Regions from separate parts of the Streptomyces sp. NPDC015661 genome, predicted to be linked through region 2. Evidence: riboswitches for the same ligand, from Rfam matches in the RefSeq annotation. Region 2 holds a riboswitch; each other region holds the start of a gene.
What was found. A riboswitch is a leader RNA that binds a small molecule or an ion and turns the genes downstream of it on or off. The one in region 2 is predicted to bind cobalamin.
Positions count from the first base shown of each region.

Region 1 (4,548 bases), on a different contig from region 2:
TGATCGTGAGGACTTCCTCCGCCTCGCACAGCGGCTCGCCGAGCCGGGCGGCGGCGGCGCTGACGGAGGTCACGCCGGGGATGACGGTCGTGTCGTAGCGGTCGGCGAGCCGCTTGTGCATGTGCTGGTACGAGCCGTAGAACAGCGGGTCGCCCTCGGCGAGGACGGCGACGGTGCGGCCGGCGTCGAGGTGGGCGGCGAGCCGGGCCGAGGCCTCCTCGTAGAAGTCGTTCAGGGCGCCCCGGTAGCCGCCCGGGTGGTCCGTGGTCTCCACCGTGAGCGGGTACATCAGCCGCTCCTCGATGTGGTCCTCGCGGATGTGCTCGGCGGCGATGGAACGCGCTATCGAGCGGCCGTGGCGGGCCGAGTGGTAGGCGATCACGTCGGCGGAGGCGATGGCCTTCACGGCGGCGACCGTCATCAGGTTCGGGTCGCCGGGGCCGAGGCCGACCCCGTACAGCTTTCCGGTCACGGTGGTCATGCCTGGATCTCCGCTTCGTGGGCGAGGGCGTTGATCGCGGCGGCCGTCATCGCGCTGCCGCCGCGCCGGCCCCGTACGACCAGGTAGTCGAGGCCGAGGGTGTTCTCGGCCAGCGCGTCCTTGGACTCGGCGGCGCCGATGAAGCCGACCGGGATGCCGAGGACGGCGGCGGGCTTCCCCGCGCCCTTCGCGACCATCTCCAGGAGGTGGAAGAGGGCGGTCGGCGCGTTGCCGATGGCGACGACGGAGCCTTCGAGGCGGTCCCGCCACAGTTCGAGGGCGGCGGCCGAGCGGGTGGTGCCGAGCTCGGCGGCGAGGCCGGGGACGGCCGGGTCGGAGAGGGCGCAGAGCACCTCGTTGTCGGCGGGCAGCCGCTTGCGGGTGACGCCGCTGGCGACCATCTGGGCGTCGCAGAGGATGGGGGCGCCGGCCCGGAGGGCGGCGCGGGCGTTCGCGACGACCTGCGGCGAGTGGGCGATGTCCTGCACGAGGTCGGTCATGCCGCAGGCGTGGATCATCCGGACCGCCACCTGGGCGACGTCGGCGGGCAGGCCCGCGAGGTCCGCCTCGGCGCGGATGGTGGCAAAGGACCGGCGGTAGATCTCCGTCCCGTCCTTCTCGTAGTCGAACATCCTGGTGCTCTCGCTCATCTCGTGTGGGGCAGGCTGCGGGCCGCCGCGACTGCTGCGGTCAGGGAGGTGCGGGGGGTGGGGACGTCGTCCACCAGGTAGGTGTCGTCGCCGGTGGCGAGGACCTCGATCCAGGCGCCGTGCGGGTGCCCGCAGCGGCGCGCGCACCCGGAGAAGTGCACGGGCAGCGGCCCCGGGGGCGCGGCCAGCGCGTCCGTCCGGACGTCGGCGAGGGACTTGCCGCAGCCGGGGCGTCCGGTGCAGGCGGTGACGCCGGCGCCGGGGGCGTCGGGGCGGGTGATCAGCCCGTACGACGCGAGGGCGGGGAGTCGCGCGGGGTCCGCGGTGGCGACCGCGCCCCGCCACGGCGTGAGCCGCAGTTCGTCGGCACCCTCGGCCAGGGCCCGCAGCTGGGCGGCGGTGAGCCGGCCGAGCGGGGCGAGGACGTGCAGGGCGCGGTCGCCGAGCGGCCCGGGCGCGGGCGGCGGGGACACCGGAAGCGGCGGTACGGGTACGGGCTCCGCCGCGATCCCGGCCCGCGCGAGGGCCCCGGCCCAGTCGGGCACGTGCTCCTCGGGCAGCTCGTGCGGCCGCCAGGCCCCGTTCCCGGCGGCCTCGGCGGCGTCGAGGAAAGCGAGGGCGGCGGTGAGGGCGGCCCGGACGGCGTCGGCGGCGGCGAGCCGGAAGACCCGGGAGCCGAGCCACAACAGGACGGACCCGTCCGGTCCTGCGATCAAGCTCACATCGCCGCCGAGTCCGGCGACGTCCCCGCGCCCGTCGTCCAGGACGAACAGGAACCGTCCCGAAAGGGACGCCGCCCGGGGTTCGGCGCACAGGGCGCCGTCCAGCGCCCGGGCCCACAACTGCACGTCCGCGGAGCCGAGTCCGTCGAGTCCCGCCCCGGGCGAGGCCAGGATGTTGCGGACGCGCTCGTGGGTGGGGGAGGGCAGCAGGCCCGCCCCGGCCAGGAGGGCCGCGAGCTCCGCCCCGCAGTCCTCGGCGAGGCCGCGCAGCTCGGCGTTGCCGCGCGAGGTGATGCTGATCCGTCCGTCGCCGAGGGTCTCGGCGGCGCGGGCCAGCACCTCGGCCTGACGGGCCGTCAGTCGCCCTGCGGGCAGGCGCAGTCGGGCCAGGCGTCCGTCGTCGGCGGGGTGCAGGCGCAGCGCCCCGGGGCAGGCGTCGCCACGGTCCCGTATGCGAACTTCGCCCGGCTCGGGCGTCGGGGGTGGGGTGGGCGGCATGGCGGCGAGCATACCCACGGGGAACCGGCCGGCCACCGAGTGTGATCCGGTCGACCCCGCCGCTCCCTGGGGCCCGCCTACGCCACGATCTAGGATGCAGATCGGCATGGGGTCCCAGGACCCCGGGGAGGAAGCCCGGTGAGAATCCGGCGCGGTCCCGCCACTGTGAGCCCGTACCCGTGAGGGGACGGGTGAGTCAGGAACTCCCGCCGTCCATACGACCACCCGGGGCGCGGACAACCCCGAGGAAGGGCCTGAGCTCGCCATGCTCCTGCTGCTGTCGCACTCCGACACCGACCTGCTCAGCGCCCGCGCGGCCAACGCCGCCCAGGCCGAGGGAGCGGTCGCGTACCGCTTCGCCAACCCCTCCCGTCTCCCCCTCGCCGACCTCCCGGCCCTGCTCGACGGCGTCGACCTGGTCGTCGTCCGGCTCCTCGGCGGGCTCCGTTCCTGGCAGGAGGGGCTCGACACGGTCCTCGCCGCCGGAAAGCCGGTCGTCGTGCTCAGCGGCGAACAGGCCCCCGACGCCCAGCTGATGGAGGCCTCCACCGTCCCCGTCGGCGTCGCCACCGAGGCGCACGCCTATCTGGCGCACGGCGGTCCGACCAACCTGGAGCAGCTGGCCCGCTTCCTCTCCGACACCGTCCTGCTCACCGGCAACGGCTTCGAGGCCCCGGCGGCCGCCCCCACCTGGGGCCCGCTGGACCGGGTCGCGAAGGACACCGACGGGCCGACCGTCGCCGTGCTCTACTACCGCGCCCACCACATGAGCGGGAACACCGCCTTCGTCGACGCCCTGTGCGGCGCGATCGAGGACGCCGGCGCGCGGGCCCTCCCGCTGTACGTGGCGTCCCTGCGCGCCCCCGAGGCGGAGCTCGTCGAGACGCTGCGGGGAGCCGACGCGATCGTCACGACCGTCCTCGCCGCCGGTGGTACGAAGCCCGCCGAGGCGCAGGCCGGCGGCGACGAGGAGGCCTGGGACGCGGGCGCGCTCGCCGCGCTCGACGTGCCGATCCTCCAGGCCCTGTGCCTGACCGGCTCGCGCGCGAACTGGGAGGAGAACGACGAGGGCCTCTCCCCCCTCGACGCCGCCAGCCAGGTCGCCGTGCCCGAGTTCGACGGCCGGCTCATCACCGTCCCGTTCTCCTTCAAGGAGATCGACGCCGACGGTCTGCCCGCGTACGTCGCCGACGCCGAGCGCGCGGCCCGCGTCGCCGGGATCGCCGTCCGGCACGCCCGGCTCCGCCACATCCCGAACGCCGAGAAGCGGCTGGCGCTCGTCCTCTCCGCGTACCCGACGAAGCACTCCCGCATCGGCAACGCCGTCGGTCTGGACACCCCGGCCTCCGCCGTCTCCCTGCTCCGCCGCCTGATCGCCGAGGGCTACGACTTCGGGCCCGAGGCCGAGCTCCCCGGCCTGGTCTCCGGCGACGGCGACGAGCTGATCTACGCCCTCATCGAGGCCGGCGGCCACGACCAGGACTGGCTGACCGAGGAACAGCTCGCGAAGAACCCGGTCCGCATCCCGGCCGCCGACTACAAGCGCTGGTACGCGACCCTGCCCGCCGAGCTCCGCGAGCAGGTCGAGGAGCACTGGGGCCCGGCGCCCGGCGAGATGTTCCTCGACCGCTCCCGCAACCCGGAGGGCGACATCGTCCTCGCCGCACTGCGGCGCGGGAACCTCCTCGTCCTCATCCAGCCGCCGCGCGGCTTCGGCGAGAACCCGATCGCGATCTACCACGACCCCGATCTCCCGCCGTCCCACCACTACCTGGCCGCCTACCGCTGGATCGCCGCCCGCGCCGAGGACGGCGGTTTCGGCGCCGACGCCATGGTCCACCTGGGCAAGCACGGCAACCTGGAGTGGCTGCCCGGCAAGAACGCCGGCCTCTCCGCCGCCTGCGGCCCCGACGCGGCCCTCGGCGACCTGCCGCTGATCTACCCGTTCCTCGTCAACGACCCGGGCGAGGGCACCCAGGCCAAGCGCCGCGTCCACGCGACCCTCGTCGACCACCTGGTCCCGCCGATGGCCCGCGCCGACTCGTACGGCGACATCGCGCGCCTGGAGCAGCTGCTCGACGAGTACGCGCAGATCTCCTCCATGGACCCGGCGAAGCTGCCCGCGATCCGCGCCCAGATCTGGACCCTCATCCAGGCCGCCAAGCTCGACCACGACCTCGGCCTGGAGGAACGCCCC
Region 1 is NZ_JBIBST010000012.1:224,381-228,928, forward strand. It holds gene ACF07V_RS30500 (precorrin-2 C(20)-methyltransferase) at 1-481, opposite strand, end outside; gene ACF07V_RS30505 (precorrin-8X methylmutase) at 478-1,131, opposite strand; gene ACF07V_RS30510 (cobalamin biosynthesis protein CobG) at 1,128-2,363, opposite strand; cobalamin riboswitch at 2,443-2,576, shown strand; gene cobN (cobaltochelatase subunit CobN) at 2,617-4,548, shown strand, end outside.
Region 1: it holds a riboswitch for cobalamin, as region 2 does, so the genes downstream of both, cobN (cobaltochelatase subunit CobN) here and ACF07V_RS11620 (cobalamin biosynthesis protein) in region 2, are expected to answer to the same signal.

Region 2 (4,548 bases):
CGGGCGCACGCTCCCAGTCTCGGCAGGTCGGGGTGGGGCTGCCACCGGGGGGACCCGGCGGGGGAGAAGCGGAAGGGTCGCTCAGGGGAGTGACATGGGTCTCCTCCGCGGGGTCATCCGGTCGGATGGTCGCGTCCAGGGAGCGGAACGGGATGACGGGGGAGGAAGCGGGACAGGTCGCATGTGCCCCGGGAGGACTGGGATGCCCGTGGTTCCGGGGTGACCGCATCGTGGACACCGGGTCCCCCGGAGCGAGAAGCGGAACCTCTTGACACCGGTTAGAGACACCACGTCGCCCGGCCCAGTTCATCTTCCGTTCACTCAGGTTGCTTACGTTCAACGAAACACTGACGTCGAACGATTGCCTGGGTAAATGGAACACATCACGCTGCTGCTCGCCATTGTGGTCGTGACAGCTCTCGTGTTCGATTTCACGAACGGTTTCCACGACACCGCCAACGCGATGGCCACGACCATCTCGACCGGTGCCCTCAAGCCGAAGACGGCGGTGGTCATGTCCGCCGTGCTGAACCTCGTCGGCGCGTTCCTGTCCGTGGAGGTCGCCAAGACGATCTCCAAGGGACTGGTCAACGAGGACGGCATCCAGCCCGAAGTGATCCTCGCCGCGCTCGTCGGCGCGATCCTCTGGAATCTGGTGACCTGGCTGGTCGGACTGCCCTCCAGCTCCTCCCACGCCCTGATGGGCGGCCTCATCGGCGCGACCGTCGCCTCGATCGGCGTCAGCGGCGTCAACGGCGAGGTCGTCGTCAGCAAGGTCCTCATCCCGGCCGTCGCCGCGCCGATCGTCGCCGGCATCGCCGCGATGCTGGCCACGAAGCTGACGTACAAGATCGGCGCCAAGACCTCCGAGAAGGACACGGCCAAGGGCTACCGCGTCGGCCAGATCGCCTCCGCCGGTCTCGTCTCCCTCGCCCACGGCACCAACGACGCCCAGAAGACGATGGGCATCATCACCCTCGCCCTGGTCGCCGGCGGCTCCCTGCCCTCCGGCGCCAACCCGCCGGTCTGGGTCATCGTCTCCGCCGGCACGGCGATCGCGCTCGGCACGGCCCTCGGCGGCTGGCGCATCATCCGCACCATGGGCAAGGGCCTCACCGACCTCCAGCCGCAGCAGGGCTTCGCCGCCCAGACCAGCGCGGCCACGGTCATCCTGGCCTCCTCCCACCTGGGCTTCTCCCTCTCCACCACGCACTCCGTCTCCGGCGCCGTCATGGGTGCGGGTCTGGGCCGCAAGGGCGGTGTCGTCCGCTGGTCGACCGCCACCCGCATGTTCGTCGCCTGGGGCCTGACCCTGCCGGCCGCCGGCCTGGTCGCCGCCGGTGCCGAGTTCGTCGCCCGTCAGGGCAACTGGGGCGTCTACGTCGTCGCGGCCTTCCTCGCCGCCTCCTGCCTCGGCATCTGGCTCGTCTCCCGCCGCCAGCCGGTCGACCACACCAACGTCAACGAGGTCGACACCGACGCCGAGCCCGAGGGCGTCGTGACCACCGCGATCGCGGCCGTCACCCCGCCGCCGGCCGGTACCGTCGCCGCCGTCGCGGACGAGGACCTGAAGACCACCATCCCCGCGCCGGCCCCCACGGACCCGGCCGCTCCCCCGGCCACCGCCGCGGTCTAAGGAACTGGAACCAAGCATGAAGATCGACTGGGCAGCTCTCGGCTCCGTCTTCGGAGTCAGCCTCGTGGCGACCGTCGCCCTCGTGGGCCTCTTCACCCTCGGTGTCATCGGCCTCTCCAAGCAGGAGCAGGCCGCCACCCAGGGAGGCTCCGCCGTCCTGGCCCGCACCGGCGCCTACGCCTGCTTCGCCCTGTGCCTGGCGGCCGTGGCGTACGGCATCTACCTGATCGTCGCCTGACGGTCCTCACCACCCCGGCCGGGCGGTCCGCACCTCGCGTGCGGGCCGCCCGGCCGTCGTGTTTGTGGTGCTTCGCACAGTGACGCGGCGCAGGTCAAGGGTGAGTTGACGGCTGTTCTCGGGCCGTGGTGGACTGCCGAGGCCATTACGGCGGCAGTAGAGGAAGTCCGGTGCGATTCCGGCGCGGTCCCGCCACTGTGACCGGATCCGAAGGGTCCGGGAGTCAGGAACTCTCGCCGCCGGTCACGTCGATCCAGGGCGCGGACCCTGAGTGAGGACACGTCGCCATGCCCGGCCGCAGCCCCACCCTGTCCAGAGCCAGCCGCCTCTCCCCGGACGGATTCGCGTACGGCGCGGCGGCCGGTCTCGCCGTCGACCTGCTCGTCGGCGATCCCCGCCGCGGACACCCCGTCGCCGCCTTCGGCCGGGCCGCGGGCCGGGTCGAGAAGGCCCTCTGGCACGACCACCGCGGCTGGGGCGCCCTGCACACCGCCGTCTGCGTCGGCGCCACCGTCGCGGCCGGCGCCCTCGCCGCCCGTACGGTACGGGACAGCCGCGCCGCCTCCGTCGCCCTCACCGCCGCCTCGGTCTGGGCCGTCGTCGGCGGGACGACCCTGGGACGCGAGGCCCGCGCGATCGGCGGCGCCCTCGCCGCCGGGGACCTGGAGGTCGCCCGGGAACGGCTGCCGCACCTGTGCGGACGCGACCCGCAGTCCCTCGACGGTCCCGCGATGGCCCGCGCGGTCGTCGAGTCCGTCGCCGAGAACACCTCCGACGCGGTCGTGGGCGCCCTCTTCTGGGGAGCGGTCGCGGGCGTGCCGGGCCTGGTCGGCTTCCGCGCGGTGAACACCCTCGACGCGATGGTCGGCCACAAGAACCCCCGCCACCGGCGGTACGGCTGGGCCTCGGCCCGCCTCGACGACGTGGCCGGCTGGCCCGGGGCCCGGCTGACCGCCGCCCTCGCGACCGTCGCCGGCGGGAACCCGCGCGGGGCCGTACGGGCCTGGCGGGCGGACGCCGCGAAGCACCCGAGCCCCAACGCGGGACCGGTCGAGGCCTCCTTCGCGGGCGCCCTCGGCGTACGGCTCGGGGGCACCCTCTCGTACGCCGGACGGGTCGAGCACCGGCCCGTCCTCAACGGGGAGGGGCGGCCCGTCGAGGTCGCCGACATCGACCGCGCGGTCCGGCTCTCCCGCCGGATCACCGGACTGACCCTGGCCGCCTGCGTCGGCGGCCGCATGATCGCGAGCGCGCTGAAGCGGAGGAACGCATGAGGGGTGGGGGGCTGCTCGTCGCCGGGACCACGTCCGACGCGGGCAAGAGCGTCGTGACGGCCGGCATCTGCCGCTGGCTGGTACGGCAGGGCGTCAAGGTCGCGCCGTTCAAGGGACAGAACATGTCCCTCAACTCCTTCGTCACCCGGGAGGGCGCCGAGATCGGCCGTGCGCAGGCCATGCAGGCGCAGGCCGCCCGGGTGGAGCCGACCGCGCTGATGAACCCGGTGCTGCTCAAGCCCGGCAGCGACCGCTCCAGCCAGGTCGTCCTCATGGGCAAACCGGTCGGCGAGATGAGCGCCCGGGGCTATCACGGAGGCCGGCAGCAGACGCTCTTCGAGCCGGTGATGGCGTGCCTGGAGGAACTCCGGGGCACGTATGACGCCGTGATCTGCGAGGGGGCGGGGAGTCCGGCCGAGATCAACCTGCGGCGCACGGACATCGTGAACATGGGCATCGCGCGCGCCGCGCGGCTGCCCGTGGTCGTCGTCGGGGACATCGACCGGGGCGGGGTCTTCGCCCAGTTCTTCGGGACGACGGCGCTGCTCGCGCCCGAGGACCAGTCGCTGGTCGCGGGCTACCTGGTCAACAAGTTCCGGGGCGACGTGACCCTCCTGGAACCGGGCCTGGACATGCTGCACGGGCTCACCGGGCGCCGGACCTTCGGTGTCCTGCCGTACGCGCACGGCCTCGGCATCGACGAGGAGGACGGCCTGCGGGTCTCCCTGCGGGGCACCGTCCGCGAGTCGGTCGTCGCGCCGCCGGTCGGCGCGGACGTACTGCGGGTCGCCGTCTGCGCGGTGCCGCTGATGTCCAACTTCACGGACGTCGACGCGCTCGCCGCCGAACCGGGCGTCGTGGTCCGCTTCGTGGACCGGCCCGAGGAGCTCGTCGACGCCGACCTCGTCGTCGTGCCCGGCACCCGGGGCACGGTCAAGGCCCTCTCCTGGCTGCGGGAGCGGGGACTCGCGGACGCCCTCGTCCGGCGCGCGGCCGAGGGCCGGCCGGTGCTCGGCATCTGCGGCGGCTTCCAGGCCCTGGCCGAGCGCATCGAGGACGAGGTCGAGTCGAAGGCGGGGGTCGTCGACGGACTCGGCCTGCTGCCCGTACGGGTGCGGTTCGGGGTCGAGAAGACCCTCGCCCGGCCGGTCGGCGAGGCGCTGGGCGAACGGGTCGAGGGCTACGAGATCCACCACGGCGTCGCCACCGTGGACGGCGGGGAACCCTTCCTGGACGGCTGCCGGGTCGGCTCCGTGTGGGGCACCCACTGGCACGGCTCGCTGGAGAGCGACGGCTTCCGCCGGGCGTTCCTGCGCGAGGTCGCGGCGGCGGCGGGCCGCCGGTTCGTGCCCGCCCCGGACACGTCCTTCGGCGCGCTGCGCGAGGAGCAGCTCGACCGC
Region 2 is NZ_JBIBST010000003.1:703,981-708,528, reverse strand. It holds gene ACF07V_RS11635 (alpha/beta hydrolase) at 1-9, opposite strand, end outside; gene ACF07V_RS11630 (anion permease) at 374-1,636, shown strand; gene ACF07V_RS11625 (hypothetical protein) at 1,653-1,874, shown strand; cobalamin riboswitch at 1,995-2,127, shown strand; gene ACF07V_RS11620 (cobalamin biosynthesis protein) at 2,162-3,148, shown strand; gene ACF07V_RS11615 (cobyric acid synthase) at 3,145-4,548, shown strand, end outside.

Region 3 (4,548 bases), on a different contig from region 2:
GGCTGATGAAGCGGTCGGTGTAGGGGCGGCTCAGCCGGTCGCCGTCCCGTACCGGGCGAGCAGGCGGGCCCGGCGGGACGGCTGGAGGTTCGCCCGGGTCACGTCCCCGTCGTAGTGGGCGAGGACCCGGGGGTCCATGACGCGGCGCCAGAGCGGCGGGACGTACGCGAGGACGATCATCCCCGCGTACCCCGTCGGCATCTCCGGGGCCTCGTCGAAGTGGCGCAGCGACTGGTAGCGCCGGGTGGGGTGCGCGTGGTGGTCGCTGTGCCGCTGGAGGTGGTAGAGGAAGACGTTCGAGGCGACGTTGTCGCTGTTCCAGCTGTGGCGCGGGGCGCAGCGCTCGTACCGGCCGCTCGCGGTGAGCTGCCGCTTGAGGCCGTAGTGCTCGGTGTAGTTGATGACTTCGAGCAGGCAGAAGCCGAAGACCGCCTGGCCCGCGAGGTACGGCAGGACTCCGGGACCGAAGGCGAGCGCGAGCCCCGCGAAGAGCGCGAACGACAGCGCCCAGGAGCCGAGGACCGTGTTGCGCGGGCTCCACACGGACCGGCCCCGGCGGGCGAGCCGGCGCTTCTCCAGGCGCCAGGCCGAGGTGAGGCTGCCGAGGACGGTCCGGGGCAGGAAGCGCCAGAAGCTCTCGCCGAGCCGGGCGCTCGCGGGGTCCTCCGGGGTGGCGACGCGGATGTGGTGGCCGTGGTTGTGCTCGACGTAGAAGTGGCCGTACCAGGTCTGGGCGAGCGCGATCCGGGAGAGCCTGCGCTCCAGTGCCTCCGTCTTGTGCCCCAGTTCGTGGGCGGTGTTGATGGCGATGCCGGCGACCCCGCCGAGGGTGCACGTCAGCCCGATCCGGTCCAGGAGGGCGAGGTCGCCCCGGGTGATCAGCCAGCAGCCGAGGACGAGACCCGCGTACTGGAGGGGGAGGTAGAGATAGGTGCACCAGCGGTAGTAGCGGTCCTGCTCCAGGTGGGCGAGCGCGCTGTCCGGCGGGTTGGCGGAGTCCTTGCCGATGAGGTGGTCGACGACCGGGAAGATCACGTACAGGACGAGGATCCCGGTCCACCAGAAGAGGCGGAGCCCGGTGGCGGCCACCAGACCCCAGGAGAGGAAGGGGAAGGCCGGGATGAGCAGGCCGAGCAGCCAGAGCAGGCGCTTGGGGTCGCGCCAGGCGGCGGGGGCTTCGGGGGAGTCGCTGTGCAGGGCCAAGACCGGCTCCTCGGAGAGGTGGACACTTCACCTGCGTTCTGTCCAGTTGATAGACGGATTCACTGCAAGGTGTCAATGCTCTGGACAGGGGCCGGTGGATAAAGTGGGGGCACGATGACACGTTTCCGTGAGAGTGTTCGGTCCCTCCTGCGCGAGCAGGTGCTCGACGCCGCCTACCGGCTCGTCGCCGCCGACGGCTGGGGCGGGCTCCGCATGGCCGCCATCGCGCGGGCCGCCGGCATCAGCCGCCAGACGCTCTACAACGAGTTCGGCTCGAAGGAGGCCATCGGCAACGCCCTGGTCCAGCGAGAGCTGGAGGGCTTCCTCCTCGGCATCCAGCGTGAACTCGACGCCCATCGGGGCGAGTTGGAGGCGGCAGCGGCGGCGGGCGTCGGCTACACGCTGCAGCAGGCCGTGGACAACCCGCTCATCAAGAGCGTCCTGCTCGCCGCGCGCGGCGGCGAGGACGATCTCCTGGCCTATCTCACCACGCGCCCGGAGCCGGTCTTCGGCACGGCGATGGCGATGCTCGACGCGTACGCGATCGAGGCCTGGCCCGACGTCGACGAGGAGTCCCGCGGCCTCGCCGTCGAGACGATCGTGCGGCTCACCGTCAGCCACATCGTCCAGCCGGTGGCCGCGCCGGAGGAGTCGGCGCGGCGCATCGCCAGGATCACGGCACGGATCGCCTACCCGGGCGGCCGCGCCTGAGGCGAGCTCCGCGAGGAAAGGGCGAGGCCCGCTGACGGACACGGGGGATCTCCGGCAGCGGGCCTCTGTTGAATATTGTACGAGATCGTTTGGGGTGGTTCTCCCCGGGGCGGCGGCGGTGGCGAAGGGCGGGTGCGCGGGGTACATCTCCCCTGAGGCGCGGACACGGCCCGCCCGGGGCCGGACACCCTCGACCGCGTCGCCCGAGCCGACGAGGAGGCCGCCGTGGATGGCAGAAGCAAGGGGTTCGTGCAGTCCTTCAACCGTCTCGGCGGGTACGGCTTCGTCGTCCCCGTGGGCTCCGAGGAGCAGGTCTACTTCAGCGCCGAGGACATCGAGAGCGAGGAGCGGACGGTCTCCGAGGGGCAGCAGGTCTCCTTCGTCCTGGTCCTCGGCGACGGCCGCTTCGAGGCGAAGGAGCTGCGCGTCTGACGTCGACGGGCGTCCCGGGGCGCGGCGGCCGGCCGGTGGTACTGTGCCGAGGCCAGTCGCACCTTTGTACGCACCTGAACGGGTACGTCCACGGGTCAGGGAATCCGGTGCGAGACCGGAACTGACGCGCAGCGGTGAGGGCGACGGGCGGAGCATCGGCCACTGGGCGGCACGACGGGCCCGGGAAGGCGCTCCGTCCGGCTGACCCCGAGTCCGAAGACCTGCTGGCGGCCCCGGCGGCACGCCGCCGACCGGGGAGCACCGTACGACAGGCTCCGCGTATGAGCCGTGGACGCAGAGGAAGTTCCCCGTGCCCCTCGGACACCCCGTCCGCTCCGCCGTGCTCGCCCTGGTCGGCGTCCTGGTCCTCACCGCGACGGTGACCGGATGCGGCGGTTGGACCGCCGCGCCGGCCGGGAAGGGAACGGCCCCGGAGCGCGGCTACCCCGTCACCTTCGACGACAACTGCGGACGGCCGGTCCGCGTCGACCGCGCCCCGCGCCGGGCCGTCGCCCTCGACCAGGGGGCGGCGGAGATCATGCTCTCGCTCGGCCTCGCCGACCGCATGGTGGGCACCGCCACCTGGACCGACCCGGTGCTCAAGGGCCTGGAGAAGGAGAACGCGAAGGTCCCGCGCCTCGCCGACCGCTACCCCTCCTTCGAGAAGGTCCTCGACACCGAACCCGACTTCGCGGCCGCCTCGTTCGCGTACACCCTCGGCAAGGGCGGGGTCGCGCCCCGCGAACGCTTCGAGCAGCTCGGCGTCCCCACCTACCTCTCGCCCACCGACTGCGTCGGCAAGGACAACAGCGGCGACGGCGACGGCGTCCGCACCCGCCCCCTCACCATGGAGACCGTCTACGGCGAGATCCGCGACCTGGCCCGGGTGTTCGGCGTCCCCGAGCGCGGCGAGAAGCTCGTCGCCGGACTCGAGGACCGGGTCGCGAAGGCCACGGCGGCCGCCGACTTCACCGACGCCACCGTCCTCTACTGGTACTCCGACGCCAAGGCGCCCTACATGGCGGGCTGTTGCGGGGCGCCCGGGATCGTCACGAACGCCCTCGGCGCGAAGAACGTCTTCGACGACACCCGCGAGGAGTGGCCCCAGGTCAACTGGGAGACCGTCGCGGACCGTGACCCCGACGTCCTCGTGATCGGCGACCTCACCCGCCGCGCGCAGTCCGCCGAGAGCGCGGCGAAGAAGATCGAGTTCCTGGAGTCCGACCCCGTCACCCGGAACATGACGGCCGTGAAGCACAAGCGGTACGTCCTGCTCAGCGGGCAGGCGATGAACCCCACCCTCCGCACGGTGGAGGGCGTCGAGAAGGTGGCGGCCGCGCTCCGCTCGTACGGTCTGGCGAAGTGAGCACCACCCGGCGGGAGGTCACGTCCGCCACGGCGCTCCTGTGGACGACGGCCGGACTCGTGCTGCTCGGCCTGTCCGTCGCCGTGGCCGTCACCGTCGGACCGGCGGACATAGGCGTCGGCGAGGCCGGTTCCGTGATCGCCGCCCACCTCGGCGGCGGAGTCTCCGAACTCCCGCCGATCCGCGACGGGATCGTCTGGGACCTGCGGCTGCCCCGCACCCTCCTCGCCGCCGTCTGCGGCGCCGGACTCGCCGTCTGCGGGGCGGTGATGCAGTCGCTCCTGCGCAACCCGCTGGCCGACCCCTTCGTCCTCGGCGTCTCCTCCGGAGCGTCGACCGGCGCGGTCGCGGTCGTCGTCCTCGGCATCGGCGGCGGGGTCCTCTCCGTCACCGGCGGGGCGTTCCTGGGGGCGGTGGTCTCCTTCGCGCTCGTCCTGCTGCTCAGCCACACCCTCGGCGGCTCCACGGACCGGGTGGTCCTCGCGGGCGTCGCCGCGATGCAGCTCTTCTCCGCCCTGACCTCCTTCGTCGTCATGACCGCCGCCGACGCCGAGACCACCCGGGGCGTGCTCTTCTGGCTGCTCGGCTCGCTCGCCGGGGCCGGCTGGAGCGAGGTGTGGCTGTGCCTCGCCGTCCTCGCGGCGGCCCTGCTGATCTGCGGCGGGTACGCGAGGACCCTGGACGCCTTCGCCTTCGGCGAGGAGGCCGCCGCCTCGCTCGGCGTCGCCGTCGCGCGGACCCGGCTCGTCCTGCTGTGCGTCACCGCCCTCCTGACGGCCGCTCTGGTCTCCGCCGCCGGCGCGATCGGCTTCGTCGGCCTCGTCCTGCCGCACGCC
Region 3 is NZ_JBIBST010000018.1:110,735-115,282, reverse strand. It holds gene ACF07V_RS35715 (amidohydrolase) at 1-23, shown strand, start outside; gene ACF07V_RS35710 (alkane 1-monooxygenase) at 31-1,203, opposite strand; gene ACF07V_RS35705 (TetR family transcriptional regulator) at 1,318-1,914, shown strand; gene ACF07V_RS35700 (cold-shock protein) at 2,140-2,346, shown strand; cobalamin riboswitch at 2,444-2,569, shown strand; gene ACF07V_RS35695 (ABC transporter substrate-binding protein) at 2,657-3,712, shown strand; gene ACF07V_RS35690 (FecCD family ABC transporter permease) at 3,709-4,548, shown strand, end outside.
Region 3: it holds a riboswitch for cobalamin, as region 2 does, so the genes downstream of both, ACF07V_RS35695 (ABC transporter substrate-binding protein) here and ACF07V_RS11620 (cobalamin biosynthesis protein) in region 2, are expected to answer to the same signal.